DNA from 2 places in the Butyricicoccus faecihominis genome. Region 2 is predicted to be linked to the other one. Evidence: predicted binding sites of a transcription regulator. Region 2 holds the regulator's gene; the other holds the start of a gene.
What was found. Region 2 encodes LexA, which represses DNA repair genes until DNA is damaged. Its sites were predicted from a motif close to CNAACANNTGTTNG; they were not measured.

Region 1 (18,751 bases), on a different contig from region 2:
ACGCCGAGCGACACACTGGTGCAGCAGACGATCGCCAAAATGGAGAGCGGCAGGCCGCACAGAGCGCGAAAACCGCTCAAGATCATCCTTGCGGTTGCAGCGGCACTGGCCTGCGTGAGCACCGCCGTAGCCGCCAATCAGGAGGCGGTTCTGCGGGTGCTGTACCAAATCGCGCCCGGCATGGCAGAGTACCTGCAGCCGGTCGGGCAGGTCTGTGAGGACCGGGGCGTTAAGTTGGAGGTCGTTTCGGCGGACGTGGAAGGCAGCACGGCAAAGGTTTATTTGTCGCTGACCGACACCACCGGCAGCGTGTTCGGCGATGCCGCGCCGGATATGTACGACAGTTGGTCGCTTGATTACGCCGGTTTTGGTCGTGGAGCACGTTCCTATGGCTGCTCAACGCTCGATTACGACCCGAATACGCATACCGCAACCTATTTTCTGCAGATTGATGATTTGAATGGCAAACATATTCCGGCAGGTGCATTCCGGTTTTCGTTCAATCAGCTTCTCATCGGCAGAGAAAAGCAGGAAGGTGTTCCGGTAACGGCGGATTTGTCTGCTGTGCCGAAAAACGCACCGACCGAGAACCATGCAATCAACGGTTACGGTACAATGAATCCGGATGCGCTGGGTGACATGGATTCGTATGATTTTCTTGTTCCGCAGGGCACGCTCTGGCAAAGCGAGGACGGTATATGCGCACTGATTGCCGCCGGCTGGCGAAATGGAGAACTGCATTTGCACTATCGCACAGATGGTTCGCTGTCGCTGGACAATCACGCAGATTTTTCCACCGTGCACCTTGCAGACGGCACGGAATTGATGTGCGATTACACGGTAACCTACAAGGATTTTGACAACGACACCGACTACACCGAGTACGTTTTCCCGATGGCATACAAGGATGTTGCCGACTGTACACTTACCGGTGATCTCTACACCGCAAGCAACCTGATGGACGGCAGATGGGCAGTTTCCTTCCGGCTGACGCAGTAACGCAACATGAGGACATATCCGATGGATATGTCCTCATGTTTTATCTGTTTTATCCTTTTTCTTCACCGAATGCGCGAACACAACGGATTGATCACCGAATTTCTGCCGCAGTGCGTCAACCGTCTGGTCGAGCTTATGCTGGCGGTCGCGCTTTTGGATATCCTCGGCGGCATCAAACAGCGAAAGCTGCTCGCACGACTGATTTTCCGGCAGCAGATTGGCAGCCGTGACCGACAGCAGGCGCACCGGCTTGTCCATCGGCCAGTGCCCGAGCAGCAGCTGCATGGACAGATCGATGAGCGTCCGCGTGGAGTTGGTCGGCCGCTCAAGCGTTACCTGTCGTGAGCGGTTGTGAAATTCCGGGTCGCGGATGCCGAGCTGCACGGTCTGGCACACCATGCCGCGTTTTCGCAAACGTCTACCGACATTGTCGCACAGCGCCGTGATGCCCATGCGGCATTCGTCCGCGCCGAGCAGATTGTGCGCAAACGTCATGCTGTTGCCGACCGATTTGACCTCTCGTTCGGCGTAAAACGAGCGCACCGGCTCATCGTCCTCGCCTCTGGCGTAACGCAGCAGAAGATCGCCGTTTTTGCCCAGAATGCTGTGGATAAACGCCGGATCGCAGGCCGCCAGCTCGCCGATCGTGCGCACGCCCAGTCGGTTGAGCCGGTCGCTGGCGCGTTTGCCGACATACAGGAGCGTGTTCGCGGGCAAGGACCACACGCGCTGCTTGAAATTTTCGCGCGAAAAGACCGTCGTGCCATCCGGCTTTTTGTAATCGCTGCCGAGCTTGGCGAACGCGCGGTTGAACGATACGCCGACCGAAATGGTCAGCCCGACCTCCTCGCGCATGCGGCGGCGCAGCTCGTCCGCGATATGCTCGCCGGAGCCGAACAGGTGCATCGAGCCGGTGACATCGAGGAAGGATTCGTCAATGCCGAACGGATCGACAAGATCGGTGTACTGCAGGTACAGTTCGTTGCACTTGCGCGAAAACTTCACATATTCGCTCCGATGCGGTGCTACCAGCCGTAAATCCGGGCATTTTCGTTTCGCCTGCCAGATGGTCTCGGCGGTTTGTACGCCGAAGGCTTTGGCCTTCTCGTTCTTGGCGAGAATGATGCCGTGGCGGCTCTCCGGATCACCGCAGACGGCGGTCGGTCCGTCGGCGAGCGACGGGTCGAGCAGCGTTTCCACACTCGCGAAAAACGAGTTGCAGTCGCAGTGCAGAATGGTTCGGTCCATCGGTCATCATCTCCTTTCGAACGAATGTTTGCATTGTATAACTGCATTATATCCGAAAAAAATGTGCTTGACAAGTGGGAGAATGAGGTGCATACTGTATTTGCAAGCAAGGGTGCCGTGATGAGCGGCTGAGAGGGCGAGAGCCTAACCTTTTGAACCTGTTGGTTAGCACCATCGTAGGGAAGCTGTCGCATACACTTGAAATTTTAATGCTCCGGTTTTACCGAATGGTGAGACCGGAGCATTTTTTTCTTGCGGAAAAGAGGATATTTGCATGAAAGTAAACGGTAACGAACGCGCTGTTCCCGCAGAAGGAACCGTACTGTCACTGCTGAAGGAGCTGGGGCACGACCCGCAGCGTGTGGCTGTCGAGAAGAACGGCACCATCATTCCGCGCGCGCAGTTCGCGGAAGAGAAGCTGACCGATGCAGACCATCTGGAAGTCGTATGCTTTGTGGGCGGCGGCTGATATTCTTCGATTGAAACTACAGTTTCAATCGAGAGGGGACATACTGCATAAAACGCGGATATGTCCCAAAGAAATTTGCGCATCGCAAGCGGCACACAAATTTCTTACTGGTATGAAAACCGAGATACATGCTCCCGGTTTTCATAGAAATTGCAATGCAATTTCCGATTAAATGCACGCTGTGCGTGATTACAGGAGAATTCCCATGATTTTAACCAAAGAACAACTGCATGACGCACTGGTGGAACGCCACGGCGTGGATATTCAGGCTAAGCTGGACAAGGCGTGTGTCGGCATTGCGGGTCTGGGCGGGCTTGGCTCCAACCTTGCGATTTTTCTGGCGCGGCTGGGTGTCGGTCATCTCATCCTCGTGGATTTCGATGTGGTGGACATCACCAACCTCAACCGACAGCATTACACGATGAAAGACCTCGGTATTCCGAAAACGCTCGCACTTGTCGAGCAGCTTGAGGCCATCAATCCCTATCTCACCTACGAGACTTACACCGAGCGGGTCGTTCCGTCCAACGTAGAGCGGCTGTTCTCCGGCTGTGATGTGGTCGTGGAGGCGTTCGACAAGCCGGATCAGAAGGCTATGCTGCTCGAGAATCTGCTTACCAGACTGCCGGAAAAGCCGGTCGTATCGGGCAGCGGCATGGCAGGCTACGGCTCGGCGAACCTGATCAAGACCGAAAAACGCTTCGGCCATGTGTATCTCTGCGGCGACGGTACAAGCGATGTAGCCGACGGTCTCGGCCTGATGGCGCCGCGCGTAGCGGTCTGCTCGGCACACGAAGGCACGATGGTGCTGCGCCTGCTCATTGGCGAAACGGAGCCGTAAATAGAAAACGGAGAACAGAAGCCGCAGCTTTCATTCTCCACTCCCCATTATTCTTTCGGCTGATCGGAACCGCAGTGTGCACACTTGACAGCCTTGATCGGAATCTCGCTGCAGCAGAACGGGCAGACCTTGGTGGTCGGCTCTGCGGGTGCTTCCGGCTTTTTGCCGAGCGCGGTCAGCTTATTGACTGCCTTGAGCAGACAGAACAGCACGAACGCCATGATCAGGAAATTGATGATCGAGGTGATGAACGCGCCGTAGCGCAGCTCCACACCGCCGAGGTTCAGCACGAAACCGCTTAAATCGGTGCCGCCGAACAGGCCGAGGATCGGGTTAATGAGGTTATCGGTCAGTGAAGTCACGATGCTGGTGAACGCACCGCCGATGATAACACCGATCGCCATGTCCATCACGTTGCCGCGCAGCGCGAAGGCTTTGAATTCTTCGATAAACTTTTTCACTTTTACGTTCCCCTTTCTTATTTATACTATCAGTTTATACGTTTCCCTTAAATGGGTCAAGAAAAAGGAGTTTTTCACATGAAAGATACACTTGTAATCGGCGGACACGAGTTCAAGTCCCGCTTTATCCTTGGTTCCGGCAAGTATTCGCTCGACCTGATCAACGCTGCTGTGCAGAATGCAGGCGCACAGATCATCACGCTGGCACTGCGCCGAGCAAATGAGGGCGGCACGGCTAACATCCTCGACTATATTCCGGAGGGCGTAACGCTGCTGCCGAACACCTCGGGTGCCCGCAATGCCGACGAGGCAGTTCGCATTGCGCGTCTGTCGCGTGCGTGCGGCTGCGGCGATTTCGTCAAGATCGAAATCATGCGCGACAGCAAGTACCTGTTGCCGGACAATCAGGAGACTATCCGCGCGACCGAGATCCTCGCAAACGAAGGCTTTGTTGTCATGCCGTATATGTATCCCGATCTGAACGTTGCGCGTGATCTGGTCAACGCGGGCGCGGCCTCCATCATGCCGCTGGCGGCTCCCATCGGCACGAACAAGGGTCTTGCCACCCGCGAGTTCATCAAAATCCTGATCGACGAAATCGACCTGCCGATCATTGTAGACGCAGGCATCGGCCGTCCGTCGCAGGCTTGCGAGGCGATGGAGATGGGCGCGGCAGCTATCATGGCCAACACCGCGATTGCCACCGCAGGCGATATTCCGGCGATGGCTGAGGCGTTCAAGCAGGCGATTGAGGCAGGCCGCACGGCATACCTTGCCGGTCTGGGCCGTGTCCGTGAGACGGCGTCGGCATCCTCTCCGCTGACCGGTTTCCTGCAGGATTAAGACGGAAAGAGGGATATTTGTCATGGAAAACGAAAAAAATGAAATGATTTCCGCGAAATACATCACCGCTGATACCGATCACATGGAGTATCAGCTGGGCATGGACAACATCGGCTCCGAGGTGCAGGACGAGGTCATTTCCCGCATGAACGCCTATGACGCGGATGCCTATACGGCGGCTGACGTGCTGCGTGCGCTTCGCAAGGACGTTCTCTCGCCGGAGGACTTCGGCGCACTGCTGTCTCCCGCGGCGCTGCCGTTCCTTGAGCAGATGGCGCAGCGCGCACAGGCCGAAACACGCAAGCATTTCGGCAACTCGGTGCAGATGTTCACGCCGCTGTATATCGCCAATTACTGCGAAAATTACTGCATTTACTGCGGTTTCAACTGTCATAACAAGATTCGCCGTGCCAAGCTGGATATGGACGAGATCGAACAGGAGCTGAAGGCCATCGCGGAGACCGGTCTGCAGGAAATCCTCATTCTGACCGGCGAGAGCCGTGCCATGTCGCCGGTATCCTACATCGGCGAGGCCGTTAAGCTGGCGCGCAAGTATTTCCGTGTCATCGGCATCGAGATTTATCCGCTCAACGTGGATGAGTACGCTTATCTGCATGAGTGCGGTGTGGACTACGTTACCGTATTTCAGGAGACCTATGACGACCAGAAGTACAAAACCCTGCACCTCGGCGGTCACAAGCGCATTTTCCCGTACCGCCTGAACGCACAGGAGCGTGCCTTAATGGGCGGCATGCGCGGTGTCGGCTTTGCGGCGCTGCTCGGTCTGTCCGACTTCCGAAAGGACGCGTTTGCGACCGGTCTGCACGCGTACCTGCTGCAGCGCAAGTATCCGCACGCAGAGATTGCTTTCTCGTGTCCGCGTCTGCGCCCGATCATCAATAACGATAAGATCAATCCGAAGGACGTGCACGAGCCGCAGCTGCTGCAGGTGGTATGTGCCTACCGCATCTTCATGCCGTTCGCGTCCATCACTATCTCGACCCGCGAGCGCGCGGGCTTCCGCGATAATATCATCGGCATCGCCGCCACCAAGATTTCCGCCGGCGTAGACGTCGGTATCGGCGGTCACTCCGGCGAGGATAAGGGAGATGAGCAGTTCGAGATTTCGGACGGCCGTTCGGTCGATGAGGTATATAACGCAATCGTAGAGCATAATCTGCAGCCTGTAATGGCAGATTATCTGTATGTTTAACACATTTCTGCTGTATTTTGCCGAAAGCAAAACAAGCAGAACAGGCGCACCGCAGTGCGCCGCATAAAATTCCCTAAGAAAGTCAGGGCGTGTACCTGACTTTCTTACCACTGCCCGCGCCGCCGCGGCGCGGCCTCGTTTGCTGTGCAAACGAGAGGGGGATATCCGGACAAGTTCCCAGGGAAACTTGTCCGGCATCTAAGGGGGACGGAGTCCCCCTTAGAACAAGGCTTGTCAGCCGCCGAAGTGCGGCAATCTGCTGAGGACAGAGCGCACCGCATGCCACTGCAGATTTATATGAAAACCGCACTCCGGAAGCAATAAATTTTATTCCGAAGGAGTATCAGTAAGCCATGAGAAATTATGCAACGCAGATGGATGCCGCAAAGCGCGGTATCGTCACGCCGGAGATCGAAACGGTCGCCAAAAAGGAAAACCGTCCGGTCGAGTTCATCATGGAACGAGTCGCAAAGGGTACGATTGCGATTCCGGCGAACATCAATCACAAAAGCCTGTCCGCAGAGGCGGTCGGCGACGGCACCCGCGTAAAGATCAATGTCAATCTCGGCATTTCGGGTGACTGCAAGGACTACGAGATGGAGCTGCGCAAGGTGCGCATGGCCGTTGACATGGGCGCGGAGTCCATCATGGACCTGTCCAACTACGGCAAGACCAACACCTTCCGCAAGCAGCTGATCGACATGTCGCCCGCGATGATCGGCACCGTACCGATGTACGACGCGATCGGGTATCTGGAAAAGGATCTGCTCGAGATCACCGCACAGGATTTCCTCAAGGTTGTTGAGGCGCACGCCAGGGAGGGTGTGGACTTCATGACCATTCATGCGGGTATCAATCGCCGTGCGGTCGAAGCCTTTATGCGTGAGGGCCGCAGGATGAACATCGTCTCCCGCGGCGGCTCGCTGCTGTTCGCGTGGATGAAGATGACCGGAAATGAGAATCCGTTCTTCGAGTATTACGACGAGGTGCTGGACATTCTCCGCCGCTACGACGTTACCATTTCGCTGGGTGACGCACTGCGTCCGGGCTGCATTGATGATGCGTCCGACGCGGGTCAGATCAGCGAGCTGATCGAACTGGGCAATCTTGCGCAGCGTGCGTGGGCGAAGGATGTACAGGTTATGATCGAGGGCCCCGGCCATATGGCGATGAACGAGATTGCGGCCAATATGCAGATGGAAAAGCGCCTTTGCCATGGAGCGCCTTTCTATGTCCTCGGGCCGCTCGTCACCGATATTGCACCGGGTTACGACCATATTACCTCGGCCATCGGCGGCGCCATCGCCGCACAGGCCGGCGCGAACTTCCTGTGCTACGTTACACCGGCGGAGCACCTGCGCCTGCCGGATGAAAATGACGTGCGCGAGGGCATCGTTGCCAGCAAGATCGCGGCCCATGCCGCCGATATCGCACTCGGTTTGCCCGGTGCGCGTGACCGCGATAACGCAATGGCGGACGCGCGTCATAAGCTGGATTGGGATGCACAGTTCGCGCTGGCACTCGATCCGGAAAAGGCCGAGCGCTTCTATAATCAGGTTCCGCCGACCGAGCGTCATACCTGCTCGATGTGCGGTAAAATGTGCGCCGTGCGTACCACAAATATGATCCTTGAGGGCAAAGAAGTCAAATTCTGCTCGGAAAAGGGCGCATGCTGATGCTTCGGAATAAAAAAGAGCGGTCGGGAGACCGCTCTTTTTTGAAGCTGTCGAAAAACTACCGTTTTTCGAGCCGCCTCTCGATAAAAACCACGCTTTCGGTCGAATTCTGAAGAAAAATCGCGCCTTGCAGGCAGGATTCTGTTTGCTTCGCAAGTGTTCGATCTCGATTTGGCAATCAAACAAACAAAACCGGCACATAAGGAGAAAAACCTCTGTATGTGCCGGTTTTCGCTTGCAGCTAAGAAAAATACTGATGTCTCAGCTCCAGATTGTACGCAAGCAGCGTCCGCAGCCGTTTTTTGCCGCGGGAGCAGTGCCGCGATACCGCCGATGGACTGATCCCAAGCCGTTCGGCGCACTGCTTGCAGGATAATCCCTCCACCTCGATCATCCACAGCACCTCGTACTGCCGCGGTGTCAGTTGCTCGCGCATGGCCCGGAAGAAGGCCGTGCGGAATGCCTGCCGGAAGCCGCGGTCGTCCTCCGCGAGCAGACCGAGATACTGCCGGTAGGCCAGCCGTGTCGCTGTGTGCTCAGACAGCGCGACAGTCCGCATGCGCGTCACCTTCTTCGCTGTGGTCGTGGTAGTGCTCCATCAGGAATACGGTCTGACGGCTCTCGTTGATCAGCGTCTGCAGGAATTTTGCACGCTGCTTGAGCCGGTAGCGCACCTCCGGCTGACGCGTACGCTTCTGTGCCGCCTGAAGCTGCTTGATACGCAGCTCCAGCAGAGCGACATTTACACGGTATTCCTGCGCCATCTCACACAATTTCATGGCGGCCCCTCCTTACGATATACGAACAAATGTTCGATTCTTTATGTCCCTTATAATACAACATAAAGTATGAGTTGTCAATGAAAAACTATATTTTGTGTTATATTCCTAAAATTCGCATCATACATTGTGGTAGAGAGGGAAGGAGGAGATACCATGCACAGACTGCTGCTGACCGGTGTCGGGCTGGTGCTGGTGCTGTATTTGCTGCCGGTATTTTACCCAGCGGAAACGGACAAGACAGAGCCGCAGACACCCTCAGAAAGCGTCACAGCGGCAGCGACAGGCGGTTCGGACATCACGGTTCTGGTGAACGGCAAGGCGCAGGAAATGCCGCTGGAGACCTATGTGGAGGGCGTGACGGCGGCAGAGATTGCGGACGATTTTCCGGTTGAAGCCATCCGCGCACAGGCGGTCGCAGCGCGGACGTACGCGGTGTATAAGCAGTCGAGAGGACGGCCGGCAGAGCATCCGGATGCGGACGTCTGCGACGATTACAGCCATTGTGCGGCATACCAGCCGGACGCGGTCAAGACGTTCAGCACCGGCTATTCGCGGATACGCAAGGCCGTCAAGGACACGGCAGGGCAGATCCTGACCTGCGACGGTGCACCGATTGCGGCTGTGTTCCACTGCGTCAGCGGTCCGAAGACCGAGTCTGCCGCCGATGTCTGGGGCGAGGATATTCCGTATCTGCAGAGCGTGGTCAGTCCGGGCGGCACGCAGTACGCCGGATACGAGAGCGCGGTGACACTAACGGCGGATGCGTTCCGCGAAAAGGTCGCGCAGACTCTGCCCAAAGCGGATGTGAGCGGCAAGCCCGACCGCTGGTTTGCGTCCTCGGTGCGCTCGGCGGCTGGCGGCGTGAAAACCGTGAAGCTCGGCGGCGTGACCGTCGAGGGAACCGCAGTGCGGGCGCTGTTCGGCCTGCAGTCCACGAATTTCACCATCACAACCACCGAGGACAGTATTACGTTTCACACCATCGGATACGGACATGGTGTTGGTCTGTCGCAGTATGGTGCTAAATATATGGCGGAGCAGGGAAGCGATTACACGGAAATACTGGCTCACTATTATCCGCATACAGAGTTGAAATTGGAGAGCAGAGAGTGAAGAAAATGGAAAAATGAGAATGGAAAATTGCGAACCTTGTTCGCATATGAAAAGGAGCGCATTGCGCGACAAAAAAGGCAGGATATGTGCCTGCCTTTTTTAACAAACAGGAAAATCCCCCGAAAACCGGGAAGTTTTCGGGGGATTTCTCTGCAATAGCCCTTACAGGCTTGCCTGGCAAGGGCGTTTCTCGATAGAAAGGACGGTTACGTCCTTTCTATCGAAGGCGAAGCCTTAGAAAGCGAAGTTGGTCTTAACTCTCCAGATATTCTGTGCATACTCAGCAATCGAGCGGTCCGCTGCGAAGCGGCCGGAGTTGGCAATGTTGATCAGCGCCATGCGGTTCCACTGATCCTGATCGCGGTAAGTCTGGCTTACGCGCTCCTGTGCTTCAGCGTAGGATGCGAAGTCCTTCAGGCTCATATAGCGATCAGCCGGGCCGCCGTTGCCGCCGTGCAGCAGCAGGTTGGCAATATCGGTGTAGTCCACGCCGTCACCGAAGCCGTGGATCATCTGATCGAGCACGCGGCGGATCACCGGATCGTTCTGGTAGATGACCATCGGCTCATAGCTGCCGGAAGCGGCCAGTGCCTCAGCCTCGGGCGTCTCCATGCCGAAGATGAAGATGTTCTCCTTGCCGACTGCCTCGCAGATCTCGACGTTTGCGCCGTCCATCGTACCGATGGTCAGAGCACCGTTCATCATGAACTTCATGTTGCCGGTACCGGACGCTTCCTTGCCGGCGATGGAGATCTGCTCGGAAACCTCGGCAGCCGGCATGATGATCTCAGCCAGCGATACCTTGTAGTCCTCGAGGAATACGACCTTCAGCTTGTCGCGTACTGCCGGATCGTTGTCGATCATCTTAGAGATGGAGTTGATCAGCTGAATGGTCTTTTTCGCAACTGCGTAGCCCGGTGCGGCCTTGGAGCCGAAGATGAAGGTGCGCGGAACGAAATCCATATCCGGATTGTCCTTCAGCTTGTGGTACAGGCTGATAATGTGCAGAATGTTCAGCATCTGGCGCTTGTACTCGTGCAGACGTTTAACCTGTACGTCGAAGATGGAGTCCATGTTGACTTCGATGCCGTTGTGCTCCTTGATATAGTCCGCCAGACGCTGCTTGTTGTGGCGCTTGATCTCGCCCAGCTTGTCGAGCAGCTCCTTGTCATCCGCATAGTTGTTCAGAACCTGCAGCTCGGACGGATGGGTGCGGTAGCCGGTGCCGATCTTGCTCTCGATCAGCTCAGCCAGCTCCGGGTTGGCCTCACACAGCCAGCGGCGGTGTGCAATGCCGTTGGTGACGTTGCAGAACTTGGAGGAGTAGATCTTGTAGAAATCAGTGAATACGCGCTCCTTGAGGATCTCGGAGTGCAGCGCGGATACGCCGTTAATAGAGAACGAGCCTGCGATAGCCAGATGCGCCATGCGGACGGTATCGTCGGCAACGATAGCCAGCTTGGAGATCTTCTGGAAGTCGTTCGGGAAGTAGTTCCACAGCTCCTTGCAGAAGCGCTCGTTGATTTCGTAGATGATCTGCATAATACGCGGCATCAGCTCCTGAACGAGCGATACCGGCCAGCACTCGAGGGCTTCAGGCATAACGGTGTGGTTGGTGTAAGCAACAGACTGGCTGGTGATGTTCCAGGCCTGCTCCCAGCTCATGTCGTTTTCGTCCATCAGGATGCGCATCAGCTCTGGAATAACCAGGGTCGGATGGGTATCGTTGATGTGCAGGACGTGCTTGTGCGCGAAGTTTTCGAGCGTGCCGTACTTGGCCTTGTGCTTTGCACAGATGTCCTGCAGGGTTGCGGAAACCAGGAAGTACTGCTGCTTGAGACGCAGGGACTGACCCTCGCGGTGGTTATCCTCCGGATAGAGGACCATGGAGATGGTCTCTGCCAGTGCGTGCTTCTCCAGTGCTTTCAGATACTCACCGGAGGAGAACAGCTTCATGTCCAGTGCGATCGGGCTCTGTGCCTTCCACAGGCGCAGACGCGCGATGTTGTTGGTGCCGTAACCGGAGATCGGCATATCATACGGAACTGCCAGAACCGGCGTGTAATCGTGGTAGTTGACAACCAGCTTGCCGTTATCGTCGAAGTAGGTGTCAACCGTGCCGCCGATCTTGACCTCGCGGGTCTCATCCATTGCCGGAATCTGCCAAACCTCGCCGGTAGACAGCCAGGAATCCGGCAGCTCGACCTGCTGGCCTTCTACGATCTTCTGCTTGAAAATGCCGTGCTCGTAGCGGATGGAGTAGCCGGTGCCGCGTACGCCGTCGGTCGCCATGCCGTCCATATAGCAGGCAGCCAGACGGCCAAGACCGCCGTTGCCCAGACCGGGATCCGCTTCCTCCTCGAAGATGTCCGCCATCTCGAAGCCCATGTCCTTCAGGGCTGCGGTCAGTGCATCCAGCATACCGAGGTTGTAGGCGTTGTTGCGCAGGCTGCGGCCGACAAGAAATTCCATGCACAGATAATGCACCTGACGCTCTCCGTCGCGCTCTACCTCATTCTGGGTTTCGATCATGTGCTCTGTCAGTGCATCGCGCACTACGAGGGCACAAGCCTCGTATACCTGATCCTTGGTAGCGTCCTCTACCTCGCAGGCGAAATGTCTTTGCAGTTTACCTGCAATGGCTTCTTTCAAAGCGGTCTTTGTGTACTGGGTCTTTGGCATGGTCTTTCTTATCTCCTCACATAGTTGTTTGGAGGCACTGCCGAGCGATACGTCTGCGGTGCTTTGCGGAAATTTTGCGCTTTGGCGTCGTTGCGATCCCTTGCAATACACAAAGTATTGCTGCGGAACCGCGCCTAGCCAAATCACAAACTTTACTCGCAAATCACTCTTGCCGTATCACTCGTCAGCACCTCTAAGGGTGCCGTAGATTTCAATGGGATGAAAATTACGGAATCACCAGTTACCGTCACCGTATTCCCTCAAATCGGGTGACGGGTCGGGCTGACAGGTCGGTTACTGACCCATCGCGGTCTTGTAAACCTCGATATATTTATCGGCAGAGCTGCCCCAGCTGAAGTCGCTCTGCATACCCTGCATAATCAGCTTGCTCCACGCAGGCTTGTTAAAGCGGAATACGCCGCAGGCCTCGCGGATAACGTGCAGCATGTCGTGCGCGTTGTAGCTTGCAAAGGTGAAGCCGTTGCCCGTGCCGGCATAATCGACAAAGGCGTGAACGGTGTCCTTGAGGCCGCCGGTCTCGCGGACGATCGGAATAGTGCCGTAGCGCAGTGCGATCATCTGTGCCAGGCCGCACGGCTCAAACTTGGACGGCATCAGGAACATATCGGCGCCTGCGTAAATGCGGTTTGCCAGATCGCCGGAGAACATGATGGACGCGGAAACCTTATCCGGCCAGCGACGCTTTGCCTCAATGAACATCTGCTCATAGCGGTAGTCACCGGTGCCGAGCACGATCAGGCGAACATCATCTGCCAGAATATCCGGCAGGACTGCTTCGATGAGGTCGAGTCCCTTCTGGTCAACAAAGCGAGTGACAATGCCGATAACCGGCGTGTTTGCATCGCCCTCGAGGCCGCAGAGCTTGAGCAGTTCGGTCTTATTGACCTGCTTATCCTGCGGATTGTTCGGGCCGTATTTCTTGAAGATCTTGCTGTCGGTCTCCGGATTGAAGGCATCCATGTTGATGCCGTTCAGGATGCCGTGCAGCTTGTAGCTGTTCATGCGCAGCACGGAATCCAGACGGTAGCCGTAGTATTCGGTCTGAATTTCGTTTGCGTAGGTCGGCGAAACCGTGGTGATAGCCGTGGAAGCCACGATAGCAGCCTTCATCAGGTTGACGTCACCGTCCATCGCCATAAAGCCGGAGCGGAAGTGTGCGTCGTCAATGCCGAGCACATACTCCAGAATCTCACGGCCGTAGCGGCCCTGATACTGGATGTTGTGGATGGTGAACACGGTCTTGATATTCTCGTAGAACGGACGGGAAGCGAACATCAGGTTGTAATAAACCGGAACGAGGGCAGTCTGCCAGTCGTTGCAGTTGATCACATCCGGCTTCCAGTCCAGATCGGGCAGTACCTCGAGTACCGCCTTGGAGTAGTACGCGAAGCGCTCTGCGTCGTCGTACTCGCCGTAGATCTGGCCGCGTGCGAAGTAATACTCATTATCGATGAAATAATAGGTAACGCCGTCTGCCTCATAGCGGAAGATACCGCAGTACTGGTTGCGCCAGCCCAGACGGACGTAAGCGTTTTTGATGTAATAGAACTTTTCGCGCATACTCTGGTCGATCGCAGAATACAGCGGGCAGAATACACGCACGTCATGTCCCTTGGCAGCGAGTGCCTGCGGGAGCGAACCTGCTACATCGCCCAATCCGCCGGTTTTGATGAACGGAGCGCATTCGCTGGTAACATACATGATTTTCATAAAGCCGAGCCTCCCCAACAGAGAGTGCGGAAACAGCGCTGACCGTTTCCGCACCCGTTGTAATTTTATTATACTCGTTTCTGTCTGAATGTAATATAGCAATATTTCACGAACATTTGCGCTGCGGAAAATGCGTTTTTGCTGTGATAGCAACTTCTAAACAGAAGTTTATGCGGATTTAACAGAAAAGGATCAAACGGTTGCGTTTTTTGCGATGGTGATCGGATAATTTTCGTGTCCCATCATCGTGCGGCCATCACGGATAATAACATTGCGGTCGGTGATGACATGACGGAGCGAAGCCTCGGTCATAATGCGTCCGCCTTCCATGATGATGCAGTTATTGACCTCGGCGCCCTTTTCAATCACAACGTCGCGGAACAGAACGGAGTTCTTTACCTTGCCCTCGATGCGGCAGCCGTCGGCGATGAGGCAGTCCTCTACGTCGGCTTCATCGCCGTAGTAGGTCGGAGCCTCGTCCTTGATGCGGGTCAGGATCGGACGGGTGCGCTTGAATACCTCGTTGCGGACATCCTTGTCGAGCATGTCCATGTTGGAGCGGTAGTAGTCGAAGGTGTCCTCGACCTTGACGGCGTACTCGTTGAACAGGTAGCCGGCTACCGTGCCGTCCATCAGGGCACGGGTGAGGAATTCGCGCTCAAAGTGGATGCAGTTATGGGTTACGCAGTCGGACAGCATGTGGATAAGGTACTGGCGGCTCATGACGTAAATGCCGAGTGCCGCATGCTTGCACTTGCCCTCGTTGCAGTCTCCAACGCGGATGTCAACGGCTTCCTTCTTGCGGTTCAGCTCCACATAGGTGGTAAATGGGGAATCCTTCTGCTTCTTGGTGCATACCATGGTCAGGTCTGCGCCGGACTTGATGTGGCGGTCGATAACGTCGTCGAGCGGTACATTGGCAACAATGTCGCCGTCCGCTACGACTACATAGTCTGCACGGTTCTTCTGCAGGAAGTCAACCGCACCGGCCAGTGCGTCGATCTTGCCGCGGTACTCGCCGGTTACCAGCGGAGACGCCTTCTTGGAGTAGGAATACGGCGGCAGCATGGTTACGCCGCCGTTCTTGCGGGAAAGATCCCAGTCCTTGGCGTTGCCGATGTGGTCGATAAGGGACTGGTACTTGTCCTTCATCAGTACGCCCACGCGGTAAATGCCGCTGTTTACCATATTGGAAAGCATAAAGTCGATAATGCGATACCGGCCGCCCCACTGTACCGCACCGACCGTGCGGTGCTCGGTGATCTCACGGAGATCGCTGTCGGTATCAAATGCAATGATCATGCCTAAAACGCTGTTCATGTTTGTGCCGCCCCCTTACTTTACGTCCGGCAGATCCTTATCTGCCATTTCCTTAGCGGCCAGCTTTGCGCCGCTGCCGATGCGAACGCCTTCGGCTACTACCGCAACGCCCCAGTTGTCTACGTCGCTGTCGGACGGGCTGCCGCCGACTTCCGCGCCCTTGGCGATAACGGCCTTTTCGGCTACGATGGAGTAGCGCACGGTCGCGCCTTCCTCAACCACGGCACCCGGCATCAGGATGGAATATTCCACCTTGGCACCCTTGCCGATCTTAACATCCGAGAACAGGACGGACTCGGAAACGTCGCCGTAGATCTCACAGCCCTCGGAGAGCAGGGTATGGGTAACCTTAGCCTGCTTGGAGGTGAAATGCGGAGGCGAACCGGTGGTGCGGCCGTAGATCTTCCAGCTGTCATCGGAAAGCTGCAGGCCGGAGTTCGGAGAGAGCAGATCCATGTTTGCTTCCCACAGGCTCTCGATGGTGCCTACGTCCTTCCAGTAGCCCTTGAAGCGGTAGGAAACCAGCTTTTCACCGTTATTCAGCATCGCCGGAATAATGTCCTTGCCGAAGTCGTTGGAGGACTGCTCGTTGGCCTCGTCATTGATGAGGTATTCCTTCAGCTTTTTCCAGGTGAAGATGTAGATGCCCATGGAAGCCAGCGTGGACTTCGGCTCCTTCGGTTTCTCCTCGAATTCGTAGATGGTGCCGTCCGGCTTGCAGTTCATGATACCGAAACGGGAAGCCTCGGAAAGCGGAACGTCCAGCACCGCGATGGTCGCGTCAGCGCCGGTCTCCTTGTGCTGCTGGAGCATCTTGTTGTAGTCCATCTTGTAGATGTGGTCGCCCGAGAGAATGAGGACGTATTCGGGATCGTAATCCTCCAGGAACTGAATGTTCTGGTAGATGGCGTTTGCGGTGCCCTTGTACCACTCGGTCTTTTTGCTCTCGTACGGCGGCAGAACATAGACGCCGCCGCGCAGGCGGTCGAGGTCCCACGTCTGGCCGGAACCGATGTAAGCGTTGAGCACATGCGGCTCGTACTGGGTCAGCACGCCAACAGTATCAATGCCGGAGTTGACGCAGTTGGAAAGCGGGAAGTCGATAATACGGTACTTACCGCCGAACGGTACGGCAGGCTTAGCGACCTTTTTGGTCAGCACATACAAACGGCTGCCGCGGCCACCTGCGAGCAGCATGGCTACGCATTCTTTTTTCCGATACATGTAAATTCTCCTTTTTCACAGTTTGCATCGCTGCAATCTATACGCCGTCTGGCGTATCCCCTCTGTGTATCTCTTTTGCAGCAAACTTGCGCTTGCTTATTTAGAACCGCCGGTTGCGGTTACTGCCTTGTCTGTCGGTACGGAAACCGCCTTTTCGGTGGTTTTCGCAACTGCCTTGGTTCCGGTGCGTGCCACCGCCTTTTCAGTGGTCTTTGCAACGGATTTGGAGCCGGTCTTGGCTACGGACTTCTCGGTTGTGCGGGCTACGGCCTTGGTGCCGGATTTCGCAACCGCCTTAGTCGAGCGGGTGCGCTTTACCGGTTTCTTGGCAGCTGCGGCTTTTGCGGCCTCGATCTCTGCCTTGGTGCGGCGCTTGGCTCTTGCCTTGCCCTTGAGGAACAGCACGCCGAAGCGCGGAATCTTCAGAACAATGGACTGTTCCTGACCGTGCATAGGCTTGTTTTCGGTCTTGAGCTTGCCATTTGCCATGCCGCTGCCGCCGAACTCGGTCTTGTCCGAGGTGAATATCTCTTCATAAGTGCCGGTGATCGGAACGCCGATGCGGTATTCCTGCTGCTCCTCCGGAGAGAAGTTGACAACGACCACGATATCCGAGCCGTCCTTCGCCACACGGCGGAAGGCGATGATGTTGTTGCGGTTGTCCTCATGGCTGATCCACTCGAAGCCGCGCCAGTCGGTATCCTGCTCCCACAGCTGCGGAGTAGCAAGGTAGAAGTGATTGAGCGCCTTGACGTACGCCTGCATCTGGCGGTGCGCCGGATAATCCAGCAGCATCCAGTCCAGTCCGCGCTGGTACGCCCATTCGGAGAACTGTGCAAACTCGCCGCCCATGAACAGCATCTTCTTGCCCGGGTGTGCGGCCATATAGCCGTACAGCGCGCGCAGACCGCCGAACTGATTTTCATACGGAGGCGGCATCTTGCTGATGAGCGAGCACTTGCCGTGCACGACCTCATCGTGCGAGAGCGGCAGAATGTAGTTTTCGGAAAAGGCGTACATGAACGAGAAGGTGATCTTGTCGTGCATGTCCTTGCGGAAGAACGGGTCCGCCGAGCAGTAGCACAGCATGTCGTTCATCCAGCCCATGTTCCACTTGAAGTTGAAGCCCAGACCGCCGTCATAACCCGGCTTGGTCACCATCGGCCATGCGGTGGACTCCTCGGCGATCATCATAACGTCCGGATGATCGGTCAGAATGTACTCGTTGAGCAGCCGCAGGAAGTCAACGGCCTCGAGGTTCTCACGGCCGCCGTGAACGTTCGGCCGCCATTCGCCCTGACGGTTGTAATCCAGATACAGCATGGAAGCGACCGCGTCCACGCGCAGGCCGTCCATGTGGAATTTCTCGATCCAGAACATCGCGGAGGAGAACAGCAGGTTTCTCGTGGAGACCTTGCCGTAGTCGAATACGCGCGTGCCCCATTCCTTGTGCTCCATCTTGAGCGGATCGGCGTATTCGTACAGGTGCGAGCCGTCAAACTCGACCAGTCCGCAGCCGTCCTTCGGGAAGTGCGCCGGAACCCAGTCCATGATAATGCCCAGACCGGCCTGATGCGCCTTGTCGATCAGGTACATCAGATCCTTCGGCGTGCCGTAGCGGCTGGTGGCGGCAAAGTAGCCGATTACCTGATAGCCCCACGAGCCGTCGAACGGATACTCGGTCAGCGGCATAAACTCGATGTGGGTGTAGCCCATTTCCTTGACATACGGCACAAGCTCGTCCGCCAGCTGGCGGTAGGAGTAGAAGTTGCCGTCCTCGTGCATCTTCCACGAGCCGAGGTGGCATTCGTAGATGTTGACCGGATTGGAATACGGCAGGTGCTTTTTACGCCAGTCCAGCCACGAGGCGTCGCCCCATTCGTAGCCGTCGAGGTCATACGCCTTGGTGGCGTTGCCCGGACGGGTCTCAAAATGGAAGCCATACGGGTCGGACTTGTCAAACACATCGCCGGACTTGGCCCATACACTATACTTGTATGCGGCATATTCCGGAATATTCGGAATAAATTTCTCCCAGATACCCTGTTCATCGCGCGTCATATAATCGGCGTCGCGATTCCAGTCGTTGAACTCACCCATGACGGAAACTTTTTCGGCCTCCGGTGCATAAACACGGAACAGATAACCC
Region 2 (12,485 bases):
CAGCCCTCAGAAAGATTACACCAGAAACCGAAAGCTATCACTCAAAAAGACCATTTCGGCTGTCTTGACATTTCGAAGCGGAACGCTGACACACGATATTGAGGATTTTTCGAACTGAGTCCGTCTGTTCCAACGTCTCCTGCATCCATTCAGCAGCGAGCTAAAATTATCCCAGAAGCGTTCGAATATCTCTTTCACAGATTTACAGCAAGCACTGACAAACATACAACCTGTCGAGGACTTCGACCTCTGGCGGTCGATAGATCTGATTTGCGATGCGCAACGAATCCTGATGACCCAGATTCTTTCCCGGAGCAAGTGGGAAACTTCTTTCCGCAATTAAAGTACATGCTGTCCTTACTTTACTTACACGCCAAAAAAGATGGACTTCATCTTTCAATAAATCTTTGCAAAACTGATGATATACAATTTTTGTCAACCAATTACCCGTTCTACCGTCATTGAATCGGCAAAAAAGAAATACACCTATAAGGTCAATTTCTCTGATGCTGCACATATTTGTCTGCAATTTTCCCTCGGCAGAGTCCGTCCACCAGAGCTTGAATCCTTGCTTATGAGATTCACTTCGCCTATTCGCCCGGGTCGAAAAGATACTCGTAAGACACGACAGAAATCTGCTGTCAACCTCATCTACAGAGCAGCATAATTCTTTTCTTTTGAATAGTCTTTTAAGCGGATTTTTTATACACTTTATTCTCATACCTTCGTGCTCGTAAAGTAGCGCACAGTTCGCTTTCGCTTTGCCGTGCGCTGTTCTCGCTTATTCGATTGTTTACATCTTTAGGGCTTATCTAAGTGACATTGAACTGAGGTTCTCTCCTGTTTTTAATTTAGTTAAACGCTTCATCATTTTGTTCGGCGAACATACGCTGCACACGGTCGAGCAGGATGGGATAGCCGGCGAGTGTCGGATCGGCAGCCAGCAGCGCTTCCGCTTCCTCGCGGGCGTTTTGCATGAGCGCAAGGTCAGCCGCCAAATCCGCAACGTGCAGTGCGGGCAGGCCGTGCTGCCGCTGACCGAAAAAGTCACCCGGACCGCGCTGTGCGAGGTCTGCGCGTGCGACCTCGAAGCCGTCACCGGTCCTGCACAGGATGCGCAGGCGCTCCCGCGCGACCTGTCCCTTATCCGCACCGAAGAACACGCAGTACGACTGCCGTGTACCGCGGCCGACACGTCCGCGCAGCTGATGCAGCTGCGACAGACCGAACCGGTCTGCGTCCTCGACCACCATTAGATTGGCGTTCGGCACGTCCACACCGACCTCGATAACCGTCGTTGCAACCAGAATATCGTATTTCTGCGCTGCAAAATCGCGCATGATCTGATCTTTTTCCGCGTTTTTCATCCGTCCGTGCAGCACAGCCACACGTCGGTGCGGAAGCAGCTTCTGCAGGTCTTTTGCGTGCTGTTCCGCACTTTTCAGCTTGGTTTCTGCATTTTCGCTGTCCTCGATGAGCGGACACACGACGTAAGCCTGCCCACCGAGACCGACCTGCTTGTCGATGAAGGCAGTAATACGCTTGCGCATATTTTCGCCCACGGCGTAGGTCTCGACCGGACTTCTTCCGGGCGGGATCTCGTCCAGCACGGACACATCCAGATCGCCGTACATGATGAGTGCGAGCGTGCGCGGAATCGGCGTAGCCGACATGACGAGCACATGCGGCGAGCCGCCTTTCGCGGACAGCGCGGCACGCTGCGCCACACCGAACCGATGCTGCTCATCCGCGATAACGGCACCCAGCCGGTGGAACTGCACACCCTGCTGAATGAGCGCGTGCGTGCCCACGACCACCTGCGCCGCACCGGTCTCGATGGCGGCCAGTGCCGCACGTTTCTGCGCGGCAGTCATCGAGCCGGTGAGCAGCGTGCACGAGATGCCCAGCTTATCCAGCATGGGTGCAAGCGTTTCCGCGTGCTGCGCGGCGAGGATTTCGGTCGGCGCCATGAAAGCCGCCTGCCAGCCGTTCTGCGCGGCCAGCGCACACAATCCGGCCGCTACCACCGTCTTGCCCGAGCCGACATCACCCTGCACCAGCCGGTTCATCGGCCGTCCGGAGGCGCAGTCTGCCGCGATCTCCATAATCGCACGCCGCTGTGCGCCGGTCGGTGTAAACGGCAGGGCTTCAAAGAACGAATCCAATCCATTCGAGGTGAAAACAATGCCGGAATCCGCCTTTCGACGCTCCTTCAGCTGCTGCAGGCCGCAGCAGAGCAAAAACAGCTCCTCGAATACCATGCGTCGGCGCGCCTGCGCCATATCGTCCTTGGTTTTCGGTCGGTGAATGGCAGAAAGCGCATCTACTGCGTCCGGCAGGCGGTATTTTGCCCGCAAAAGTTCGGGCAGCGGATCCGGCCATTCACCGGTCAGCGTGTCGAGCGCGGCAGCGGTTACACGCTCAAGATCGCGCTGGGTCAGTCCCGCCGTCAGCGGATAGACCGGCACGATGCGTCCCGGGTGGTCAGCGTCCGGTGCGACCTTCTCCGACTGCGGGGAGAACATCGTGCGGCCGCGTCCATAGCCCTGCACCTTGCCGTAGAACACATACTCCTGTCCGACGCGGAGCTGTGCCGCAGCATACGGATTGTTGAAGTAGGTGACGTTCAGCGTGCCGGTTTCATCGTAAATCGTACACTTGACCAACGTCAGGCCCTTGCGGATACGGTTGACCTTAGGTTCGGTGCCGACCACCGCGCGCACGGCGTACTTGTCCTCCATGTCGATTTCCGCAATCGGTGTGATGTGGGTGCGGTCCTCATAGTCGCGCGGGTAGGTCTCGAGCGCGTCACGGAGCGTGCGTATATGCAGTTTTTCGAGCAGCTTCGCCTTTTTCGGGCCGATGCCCTTGACGAACTGGATGCTGTCATCAACCGATGGCATGTGGACTCTCCTTTGGGAATTTTGATTTACAAAGCACCCGCTTTACGGGACGCACGAACCGCGCAGGCGGTTCGCCCATTCTGGGCGGCACCCTTTTTCTGCACCAATTGACCGGGGCGCACGAACCGCGCAGACGGTTCGCCCTAACGGGCGGAGCGTTTTTCGCTGAAGTTCAGCGGGAGTTCGCCTACGCGGCGGGCGCATAAGAGGGATGGACACCAAAGGTTTCCACCCCTCTTATGAATCTCCCCGTTTCCTCTTAGCACAGCGAAATTTGCAGAACTGAGACTATAAAGGAACGGCAGAGGATTTTTTCTTCCGCAGGACGACTGATAGCCGTCCATGTATCCGCGTATTCGCAGGGTCAGATACCTTTCTGCTACACATACGGGCAACTCTACGCTGGGTGCGGCATAACAGTGCCGCACCCTGTGTAGCAGCAATCTATCTGTGAACTGCGAACAGGTTGCGAAAGATACGCTGTGGTAACCCGACTGCCGTTCCCCTTTTCGAAGCGGTCGCCGCTCTCTGGTCTGCGCCAGACTAACAAACAAAGGGAAACGGGAGTTAAGAGGGTAGAAACCGTAGGTGTCTACCCTCTTGCCCTCGCTGCGGGCGCGGCAAATCCCCCGCTTGATTTCAAGCGAAAAACCTCCCGCCCGTTAGGGCGAACACGCCTGCGGCAGTTCGCGTCCCCCGCTCAGCCGGTACTGAAAAGGCTGCTCTTAATACTCGCGGTAAACCGCCTTCACCACGCCTAAAATCTGGCACCCGGTGCCGTTGATCGGCGGATACGCCGGATTCTCCGGCATGAGCCAGACACCGTCCGGCGTGATGTTGAGCGTCTTGCAGGTGGCCTCATCCTCGAGCAGCGCGATTACGATGTCGCCGTTGCGCGCCTGCACATCCTGCCGGATAATGACCAGATCATCATCCATAATGCCCACGCCGATCATCGAATCGCCGCGAATGCGCAGCGCGTAATACTCGCCGCCGCCCACTGCCGGTTCGAACGGCACATAGCCGATATGCTCCTCCACCGCGAGGATCGGCATACCGGCGGTGACGCGGCCCAGAATCGGCACGCGCGGCACCATGGAAGGGCCGCTGACCGGCGTCAGCGCACGCGATTTATGCTCATTCGGCTCCAGATAACCGGCCTCCTGCAGCTTTTTCAGGTGCGCATGCACGGTGGACGGCGACCGCAGTCCCATCTCTGCACCAATCTCGCGCACCGAAGGCGGATAGCCGTGTTCGAGGGAATAACTGCTTATATACTCCAGTATCTGCTGTTGTTTGGCGGAAATCTTCTTCATTTTCGGCACTCCTCGCTGTTTCCGTCGGAACATACGTTCGTAATTTTATCCTTATTATACCGCAATCCGCTGCAATAAGCAAACATTTGTTTGCATTAACCTGCACGAATTTTCCGCGTTATTCGACACTATCCTTCAATTTATCCATTTTCTGCCGCCGTGTTGAAAAATAACGCAGTTTCATCACCGCATTGCTTGTATTTTACATGATTTTGTTATATCATATAAACAGCAAAAGTATTGATTATTGCAAGGGGACCCGCATTCTGCACCCCTAACTCGCAGGGAGGTTTTTATATGACCATCAAGACCGATCTCGGATATATCGACATTACCAACGAGGTGCTGGCCGGCATTGCCGGTTACGCAGCATCCTCCTGCTTCGGTGTCAAAGGCATGACCATCCGCTCCATGTCGGACGGACTGGCGCATCTGCTCGGACTGGAAAACCAGTCGCGCGGTGTAAAGGTCACCGAGGCTGTGGACGGCGGTGTCAACATCGACCTGCACATTGCAGTCGAGCACGGTGTGAATATTGCCACCGTCTGCCGCTCTATCATCGGCGAGGTACGCTACAACGTTGAGCGTCTGACCGGTGTGGACGTGAAGAACGTCGATATCTATGTAGAGAGCATCAAGGCGGACTGACACCTATAGGGGACTTCGCAAGTCCCCTATATACGGAAATCAGTTCCGTAGAAACTGACTTCCGATACCCGAACGACGCGCCCCAAGGGCGCTGAGTCGGAGTAACAAAACCCACGCTCATGTCGCGGGTTTTGTTGCGGCGAAATACGCCGCTGATTGCATGCCGCGGCGTAACCGCGGACGTCTGCGGACGGGACCAATGGCTCGGATTGCCCTAAGGAAATCCTGCCATGCGGTTACGGTTTGCAAGCAAACCGAAATCTTATTACGCGCAACTGCGCGGTTACTTTTAGGGAGAGATTAAATTAAATGGCAGATCAGAAAATCAACGGTGCGCTGTACCGGTCCATGGTGATCGAGGGCGCACTCGCCATTGCCGAAAAGAAGGAACAGGCAAACGAACTGAACGTATTCCCGGTGCCGGACGGCGATACCGGCACGAATATGTCCATGACGATGGGTTCCGCGATGGCTGAGATGGAAAAGCTCGCTGAGCCGACCCTCGCCAAAGCGGCAGATGCGACCGCTTCCGCGCTGCTGCGCGGCGCGCGCGGCAACTCGGGTGTTATCCTGTCGCTGCTGTTCCGCGGCATGGCGAAAAAGCTGCGCGAGACCGACGAGGCCGACGGCCGCACACTCGCGCTTGCGCTGCGCGAGGGCGTAGACACCGCCTACAAGGCGGTTATGAAGCCCGCTGAGGGCACCATCCTGACCGTATCGCGCGTTGCGGCACAGCACGCGGTCGAGCTGTGTCAGGCCGAGCCGACGCTCACCGCAGAGCAGGTTCTGGCAGCGATCCTCGAGCAGGGCCACACCGCACTCGAGGAGACCGTTCACCAGAATCCGGTGCTTGAAAAGGCAGGCGTGGTTGACGCCGGCGGCTTCGGCTTTATCACCATCTTCGAGGGCATGCTGGACGCGCTGCGCGGCATCCACAAGGAACGTGCTGTTGCGGCAGAGCCGACCAAGTCCACCGCAGACTTCGCTGCGATCAACGACGAGGACATCACCTTCACCTACTGCACCGAGTTCATCGCATCCCGCAAGGACAAGGCACGCAATGTCGCTCGTCTGCGCTCCATTCTGAACGAGATCGGCGATTCGCTGGTGGTTGTCGAGGATGATGATATCGTCAAGGTACACGTTCACACCGACCAGCCGAACAAGGCGCTTGAGGAGGGTCTGAAATTCGGTCCGCTGCTGACCGTTAAGATCGAAAACATGCGCGAGCAGCACACCGCCAAGGTAATCGAGGGCACGGCAGACGCGCCCAAGGAGCGCGTGATCGTCCCCGCAGAGAAGAAGTTTGGCTTTGTAGCCGTTGCTGCCGGTGAGGGTCTCAAAACCCTGTTTACCGACCTCGGCGCGGACGTTGTCGTGCAGGGCGGTCAGACCATGAACCCGTCCACCGACGACATCCTGCACGCTGTCGATGCCGTTCCGGCGGAGATCGTTTTCGTGCTGCCGAACAACAAGAACATCATCATGGCAGCCGAGCAGGCCGTTCACCTCTCCGATGAGAAAAAAGTGATCGTCGTGCCGACCAAGACCATCCCGCAGGGCATTTCGGCTATGCTGGCGGTCGATCCGGAAGCCGAGCAGGACAGCGAGCTGGCGCTTGCTATGCTGGACGCGGCAAAGCACGTCCGCAGCGGTCAGGTGACGTATGCGGCCCGCGACAGCGAGTTTGACGGCAAGAAGATCAAACAGGGTGAGTATCTGTCGCTGTGCGAGGGCAAGCTGTGCGCCAACGGCAAGGAAACCTCGGTCCTCAAAAAGCTGGCGCGCGAGATGGTCTCCGACGACAGCGCGTTTGCAACCGTTATCTTCGGCGAAGGCGTTACCGAGGAGCAGGCCGCTGAGGTTGAGAACCTGCTGCACAAGGAAAACAAGGAGATGGAGATCAACGTCATCGACGGCGGTCAGCCAGTTTACTACTACATCATTTCGGTGGAGTAAACCATCCAATAAGCATAAAAAGGCATCGGAAACTGCGTTTCCGATGCTTTTTTCGTGTAATTTCGTCTGCTGCGATTTACTTTACAAGCTCAGCTGCCATATCGAACATGGTCTGTGCATCCAAACCGGTATCGAAGCCGCTGATAAGGTAGGTCACGCCGTCCTGCTCCCATAGCACGGACTGGAACATTTTATCCTCCACCTCGTCTGAGCCGCAGCTAATAACGAGTTCACCGTTCTTCTCCTGCTGCTTTTCCTCGTCGGACTTCTCGTAGTCGTCCGGTACGAAGCGGTAGTGCGCATCGCGATAGGTCAGCGTAACGCCGTTTACCTCGGCAGTCGTTGCCGGAACCGGATTCTCCATCTCGTCCTCGGTGAACACGGTGTAGCTCTTGTGCGCGGACAGATTCAGCTTCACGCCATCCTTCGTGTAGGTTGCATCCACCTCGGCGATTTTCTCCGTTTCACCCACACCATTCCGTGCGGTGGTAGCCACATCAGAACCGTAGCTGAACGTATACTCGCCAATCTTGTCCGGCAGCGTGAGCACTACACCGGCATCAGCCAGATGCGCCTGCGTGCTCGACAGATCCAGCCGCTGGTCAGACCAGCCCTCACTGAAAATGCCGCCCATGCCGCCTGCCGCAAATGCGCCGGTCACCGCAATCGCAGCGACAGCAGCAACCGCCACAAAGCGTTTGCTCCACAGATGACGCTTGCGTGCCGGTGCATTGTTCAGTGCGAATTTGACGCGCGCCTGCATCGAATCCGGTGCATGCAGCTCATCTGCACACTGATGCAGCATTTCCTTGATTTCACGTTCCATTTTGATTTCATCCATGATTTGCAGCCTCCTTCGGCTTCCGTTCTTCGGTCAGCGCCTGCCGCAGATGGCGGCGAGCGGAAAAAAGGCGGGATTTCACCGTTCCCTCGGTCACGCCGGTCGCCTGCGCGATCTCGCGCACCGAGCGATCATCGAAGTAATACAGCACCACGGTCACGCGGCGTTTTTCGTCCAGTGTGTCGAGGGCGGCATACAGTCGGCGCTGCTCATCCGTCCGCAGCACGGCGGACAGTGCGCTTTCGCTCTCACCTGCATCGAAAAATTCGGATACCGGCGTTTCCCGCTTGGCTTTGCGGCAGTACTTCCATGCCGCGCGGGACAGCGTTCTGAGCAGCCACGGCCGGAATTTGCTGCCGTCGCGCAGGGATTTGATGGACTGTGCACAGGTGACAAAGGCCTCCTGCGCCAGATCCTCGCCGTCCGTCCTGCTGCCGGTGATCAGGCACGCAAGGCGGTATGCATCGTCCTTGTAGCGCTCGTATAGCTCATCGAACGCCTGCATATCGCCGTGCTGCATGCGGCTGACAAGCTCTTTATCGTTCATAACTTTCTATCCTTTCCCTGGGTGCGTCTGTATATAAGAGCAGCCAGTTTGGACTCGGTTCATTTTATTTTCGGTGAAACCCGCGTCCTTTGACGCACCCGAGTATAAGAGCCGCGAAGCGGTGGGCTGGTTCATTTTTATTTAACGGACACTTTGTACAGTTTTGACGGTTGCGTTTAACGTGGATGTATTCTATACTGGATGTATGAATATGCCAGTTCCGCTGACTCCAGCGGTGGTGTCGCCTGTCCGGCGGGGACACAAGAAGGAGACAACCTGCGGTTTTCTCCTTCTTGTGAATCTTCCTCTTTCCCTTAGAGGGCACGGCGAAAATCGGAGAGACGAGACCGCTCCGAAAAGGGGAACGGCAGAGGATTTTTTCTTCCGTTGGGGAGCACAGTGTGCTCCCATTCCCCTGCCTATACGCAGTGCCAGATACTCTGCTGCTACACATGCGGTTCCGTCTCCGCAGGCGCGACATACCCGTGTCGCGCAACCCTTTGGCACGTTGTAACGGAAGGCACCTGCGAATTTAGGTATTCGCTACAATTTATCTTCGCAGGCCCTGTCTATCATAACACGCTAACGAATTGTGCGGCACTGTTATCCCCCAGGGGACCTTCTCTTGCCCTTCGGGCAATTCACCTTGTGCCGCACCCAGCGTAGATTTAACCGCATGTGTAGCAGTAATCTATCCGACACTGCGAATATGCGGATACATGGACGCGCAAAGCACGTCCTGCGGTAGAAAAAATCCTCTGCCGTTCCCTCATTGTCTCAGTTCTGAACAACCACCGTGCCCTCTCAGGAAAGGGGTGATTCACAAGAGGGTGGAAACCTTGGTGTCTACCCTCTTGTGCGCCTGCCGCGTAGGCAAGATTCCGTTCGCTTCGCAAGCGACCATCCCCCGTTAGGGGAAAAGAAAGGAAGTGCTTCCATGAATCAGCACCAATTCTTCACAGGAGAAATTTTCGACGCCTACCGCTGGTTTGGCGCTCACATAGAGCAAAACGCTGTCGTTTTCCGTACCTTTGCGCCCAATGCCAGCCGCATTACGCTGACCGGCGCGTGCAACGGCTGGACCGAGACCGATCTGGTACAGGACGGCCGCAGCGGCTTCTGGTCGGTCTCTGTGCAGGACGCCCGCGCAGGCCAGTTTTACAAATACCGCATCTACGGCCCGGACAGCTCTGTCACCGAGCACTGCGATCCCTACGGCTTTGCCATGGAGCTGCGGCCTGCCTGCTGCTCGATTATCACCGACCTTGACGAGTACCGCTTCACAGACGAAGCGTGGATGAACAGCCGCACGGCTTCGCCGGATGCACCGCTTAATATCTACGAAATGCACCTCGGCTCGTGGATGCGCAATCCGGACGACGCAAACGGCTGGTACACCTACGATGAAATCGCCCGCCGACTGATTCCCTATCTGCAGGAAAACGGCTACACGCATGTGGAGTTTCTGCCGCTGTCCGAGCACCCGTTTGACGGCTCCTGGGGCTACCAGAACACCGGATTTTTTGCTCCGACCTCGCGCTACGGCACGCCGGCACAGCTGAAAATGCTGATTGACAAACTGCATCATGCCGGTATCGGTGCGATCATGGATTTTGTACCGGTACACTTTGCCGTAGACTCCTACGGTCTGGCGAAATACGACGGCACGCACCTGTACGAGTACCCGCACAGCGCGGTCGGCGAAAGTGAATGGGGCAGCTACAATTTCATTCATTCCAGACGGGAAGTACGCTGTTTTCTGCAGTCTGCGGCCGATTACTGGCTCACTGAGTTTCATTTTGACGGTCTGCGCATGGATGCGGTCTCGCGCCTGATCTACTGGCAGGGCGATCCCGCGCGCGGCGTCAACGGCGACACGCTCGAATTCCTTAAAAATATGAACCGCGGTCTGAAAGCCCGCCATCCCTCTGCTCTGCTCATCGCTGAGGACTCGACTGCCTATCCCGGTGTCACCCGTCCGGTGGACGGGGGCGGCTTGGGCTTCGACTACAAGTGGGATCTCGGCTGGATGCACGATACGCTCGAGTTCTGCCAAACCCAGCCGGATCTGCGTCCGCGCGACCATGGCAAGCTGCTCTGGTCGATGCACTATTTTTCCAACGAGCACTACCTGCTGCCGCTCTCGCACGACGAGGTTGTGCACGGCAAGGCGGCAATCGTGCAGAAAATGTGGGGCGCGGACGAATGCGACAAGTATGCGCAGGCGCGCGTGATGTACCTCTATATGTTCACGCATCCGGGTAAAAAGCTGAATTTCATGGGCAACGAGCTGGGTCAGCTGTACGAATGGAGCGAAGCCGGTACGCTGGACTGGGCACTGGCAGAACGTCCGTTCCACCGATTTTTCCACAGCCTGTGCAAAACTTATGTGGAGAATCCCGCGCTGCACGCAGATTATGCACCGGATAATTTCCGGTGGGCGGAAAATCATGTGGATGCGCCCTGCGTATTCGGCATGGAGCGCCGTGCAAACGGAGAAACGCTGCTCGCCCTGTGCAATTTCGCGGACAGCGAACAGAACTTCACCGCTTCCCTGCCGAAGTTTACGATTCTGCTTGACAGCAATGCCGCGGAGTTCGGCGGCACCGGAGAGACGCCTGCCGTCTCCCGCAAGGATAGTCTGTGTACGGTTGCGCTGCCGCGATACAGTGCGGTTCTGCTCAAGCTGTAAAATCGAAAAGCAGCCGAAAAGGATTTCTTTCCGCTGCCGTATACAATTACCAACTGCTAATTTCTCATTGCGAATCAAAAAGCGCTCTGCCAAAAACAGAGCGCTTTTCCTATTTATTCGACCGAAATCGGCTTTACCATCTGATAATGCAGTCCGTTCTCATCGCGGTACTCGCCGCGCTGCAGGAAACCGAATTTATGATAAAATCCCTGTGCACGCATGTTTTTCTCGGCAACACGAGCACACAGCTCGCGCTTGCCGAGCGCACGGTACACGCTGATGGCCTGACCGAGAATCTGTCCGCTCAGACCGCAGCCGCGGTAGTCACCGGCAATGCAGAAGCCGCCGACCAGACCGATCTCCGGCTGCTCCTCCCACCAGGTTTTCAGGTAAACGAGCGCGACCTCTTCCCCGCTTTCCAAACAGCCGAAGGTGCACGCCCGCGGCGAAACCTTCTGTGCCCGCTCTACATCGCGGATGAGCGCATCCGGATCGAGGTTTGCATCCGTGCCGTAGGCATTCTTGTGCAGCTCGCGCATGAATCCCACAATTTTATCCACATCCTGTGGATTCTTTGGGTCAGCGCGGCGGAACCAGATCTGCGGTGACGCCGGAATGCCCTTGGTATTCGTCCAGCCAATGGACGCAAACGTGGAGTATTCCTGCGGCAAATGCGAGGCATCATTCTCGTAAACCACGTCGATATTGCCGTTTTCGTCAAATTCCAGCTTGGCAACACAGGTGTTGTCACCCCAGCCGATTTCGCCCATCGGTTCGGGTGCAAAGCCGTGTGCAATCGTCAGCATGCCGCGAATCGCACTGCCGTGCGTCACTACTGCGACCTCTTTGCCCTCATTTTCGCGCACAATCGCGCGCACGCCGTCCAGCATGCGCTGACCGGCCTGCATGACCGTCTCGCCGTGCGGCGGTGCTGCTTCCCACGGACGGGCACACCACAGCGCGTACTGCTCAGGCCATGTGTGCGGCAGCTCGGCCCACGGAATGTCCTCCCAGTCTCCCATATCAATCTCGCGCAGCACCGGTCGGGTCTCCACCGAGAGATGATGCGGCTCTGCCACAGCCTGAGCCGTTACGCGTGCGCGGAACAGGTCGGACGAGTAAACCGCCGCAAGCGGCACATTCTCAAACCGCTTTGCCAGATACGGCAGCTGCTTGTACGCCCGCGTGGTCAGCAGCGCGTTGTACTGACCATGACACCGGCGGTATACATTGCCCTCTGCCTCAGCGTGACGGATGATGTAGACCGTGGTTCTCATCAGCCTACCTCAACTGCACCGGACAGCTCGGTGACAGACTTCACGCCGTGTGCATCCAGCCACTCGTTCAGCTCGGCAAGCGCCTTGACCGGAGCGGTCGGGTCGTTGAACATCACCGTACCCATGGCAACCGCGTCTGCGCCCGCAAGCATCATTTCGACAATATCACGTCCGGTTCGGATGCCGCCCATGCCGAGAATCGGCACGGAAACCGCCTTACGCACCTGATATACCATGCGAACCGCAACCGGGAACACCGCCGGACCGGACAGACCGCCCATTACGTTGGACAGGATCGGCTT

Region 1: a site for LexA is predicted at 2,265-2,278, ahead of dinB (DNA polymerase IV). Genes of this name have one in related genera too.

Annotation. Positions count from the first base shown of each region.
Region 1 is NZ_BMQH01000010.1:50,806-69,556, reverse strand. It holds gene IEY11_RS10785 (hypothetical protein) at 1-999, shown strand, start outside; gene dinB (DNA polymerase IV) at 1,033-2,247, opposite strand; TPP riboswitch at 2,346-2,448, shown strand; gene thiS (sulfur carrier protein ThiS) at 2,522-2,716, shown strand; gene thiF (sulfur carrier protein ThiS adenylyltransferase ThiF) at 2,922-3,557, shown strand; gene mscL (large conductance mechanosensitive channel protein MscL) at 3,605-4,018, opposite strand; gene IEY11_RS10760 (thiazole synthase) at 4,097-4,861, shown strand; gene thiH (2-iminoacetate synthase ThiH) at 4,884-6,074, shown strand; gene thiC (phosphomethylpyrimidine synthase ThiC) at 6,428-7,750, shown strand; gene IEY11_RS10745 (RNA polymerase sigma factor) at 7,992-8,309, opposite strand; gene IEY11_RS10740 (hypothetical protein) at 8,287-8,529, opposite strand; gene spoIID (stage II sporulation protein D) at 8,686-9,645, shown strand; gene IEY11_RS10730 (glycogen/starch/alpha-glucan phosphorylase) at 9,880-12,327, opposite strand; gene glgA (glycogen synthase GlgA) at 12,622-14,058, opposite strand; gene glgD (glucose-1-phosphate adenylyltransferase subunit GlgD) at 14,251-15,378, opposite strand; gene IEY11_RS10715 (glucose-1-phosphate adenylyltransferase) at 15,394-16,602, opposite strand; gene glgB (1,4-alpha-glucan branching protein GlgB) at 16,699-18,751, opposite strand, start outside.
Region 2 is NZ_BMQH01000007.1:161,794-174,278, forward strand. It holds gene IEY11_RS15235 (IS3 family transposase) at 1-102, shown strand, start outside; partial or broken gene recG (ATP-dependent DNA helicase RecG) at 852-2,906, opposite strand; gene lexA (transcriptional repressor LexA) at 3,629-4,219, opposite strand; gene IEY11_RS08645 (Asp23/Gls24 family envelope stress response protein) at 4,517-4,867, shown strand; gene IEY11_RS08650 (DAK2 domain-containing protein) at 5,177-6,826, shown strand; gene IEY11_RS08655 (hypothetical protein) at 6,903-7,667, opposite strand; gene IEY11_RS08660 (RNA polymerase sigma factor) at 7,660-8,214, opposite strand; gene glgB (1,4-alpha-glucan branching protein GlgB) at 9,152-10,906, shown strand; gene IEY11_RS08670 (bifunctional histidine phosphatase family protein/GNAT family N-acetyltransferase) at 11,020-12,183, opposite strand; gene IEY11_RS08675 (dihydroorotate dehydrogenase) at 12,183-12,485, opposite strand, start outside.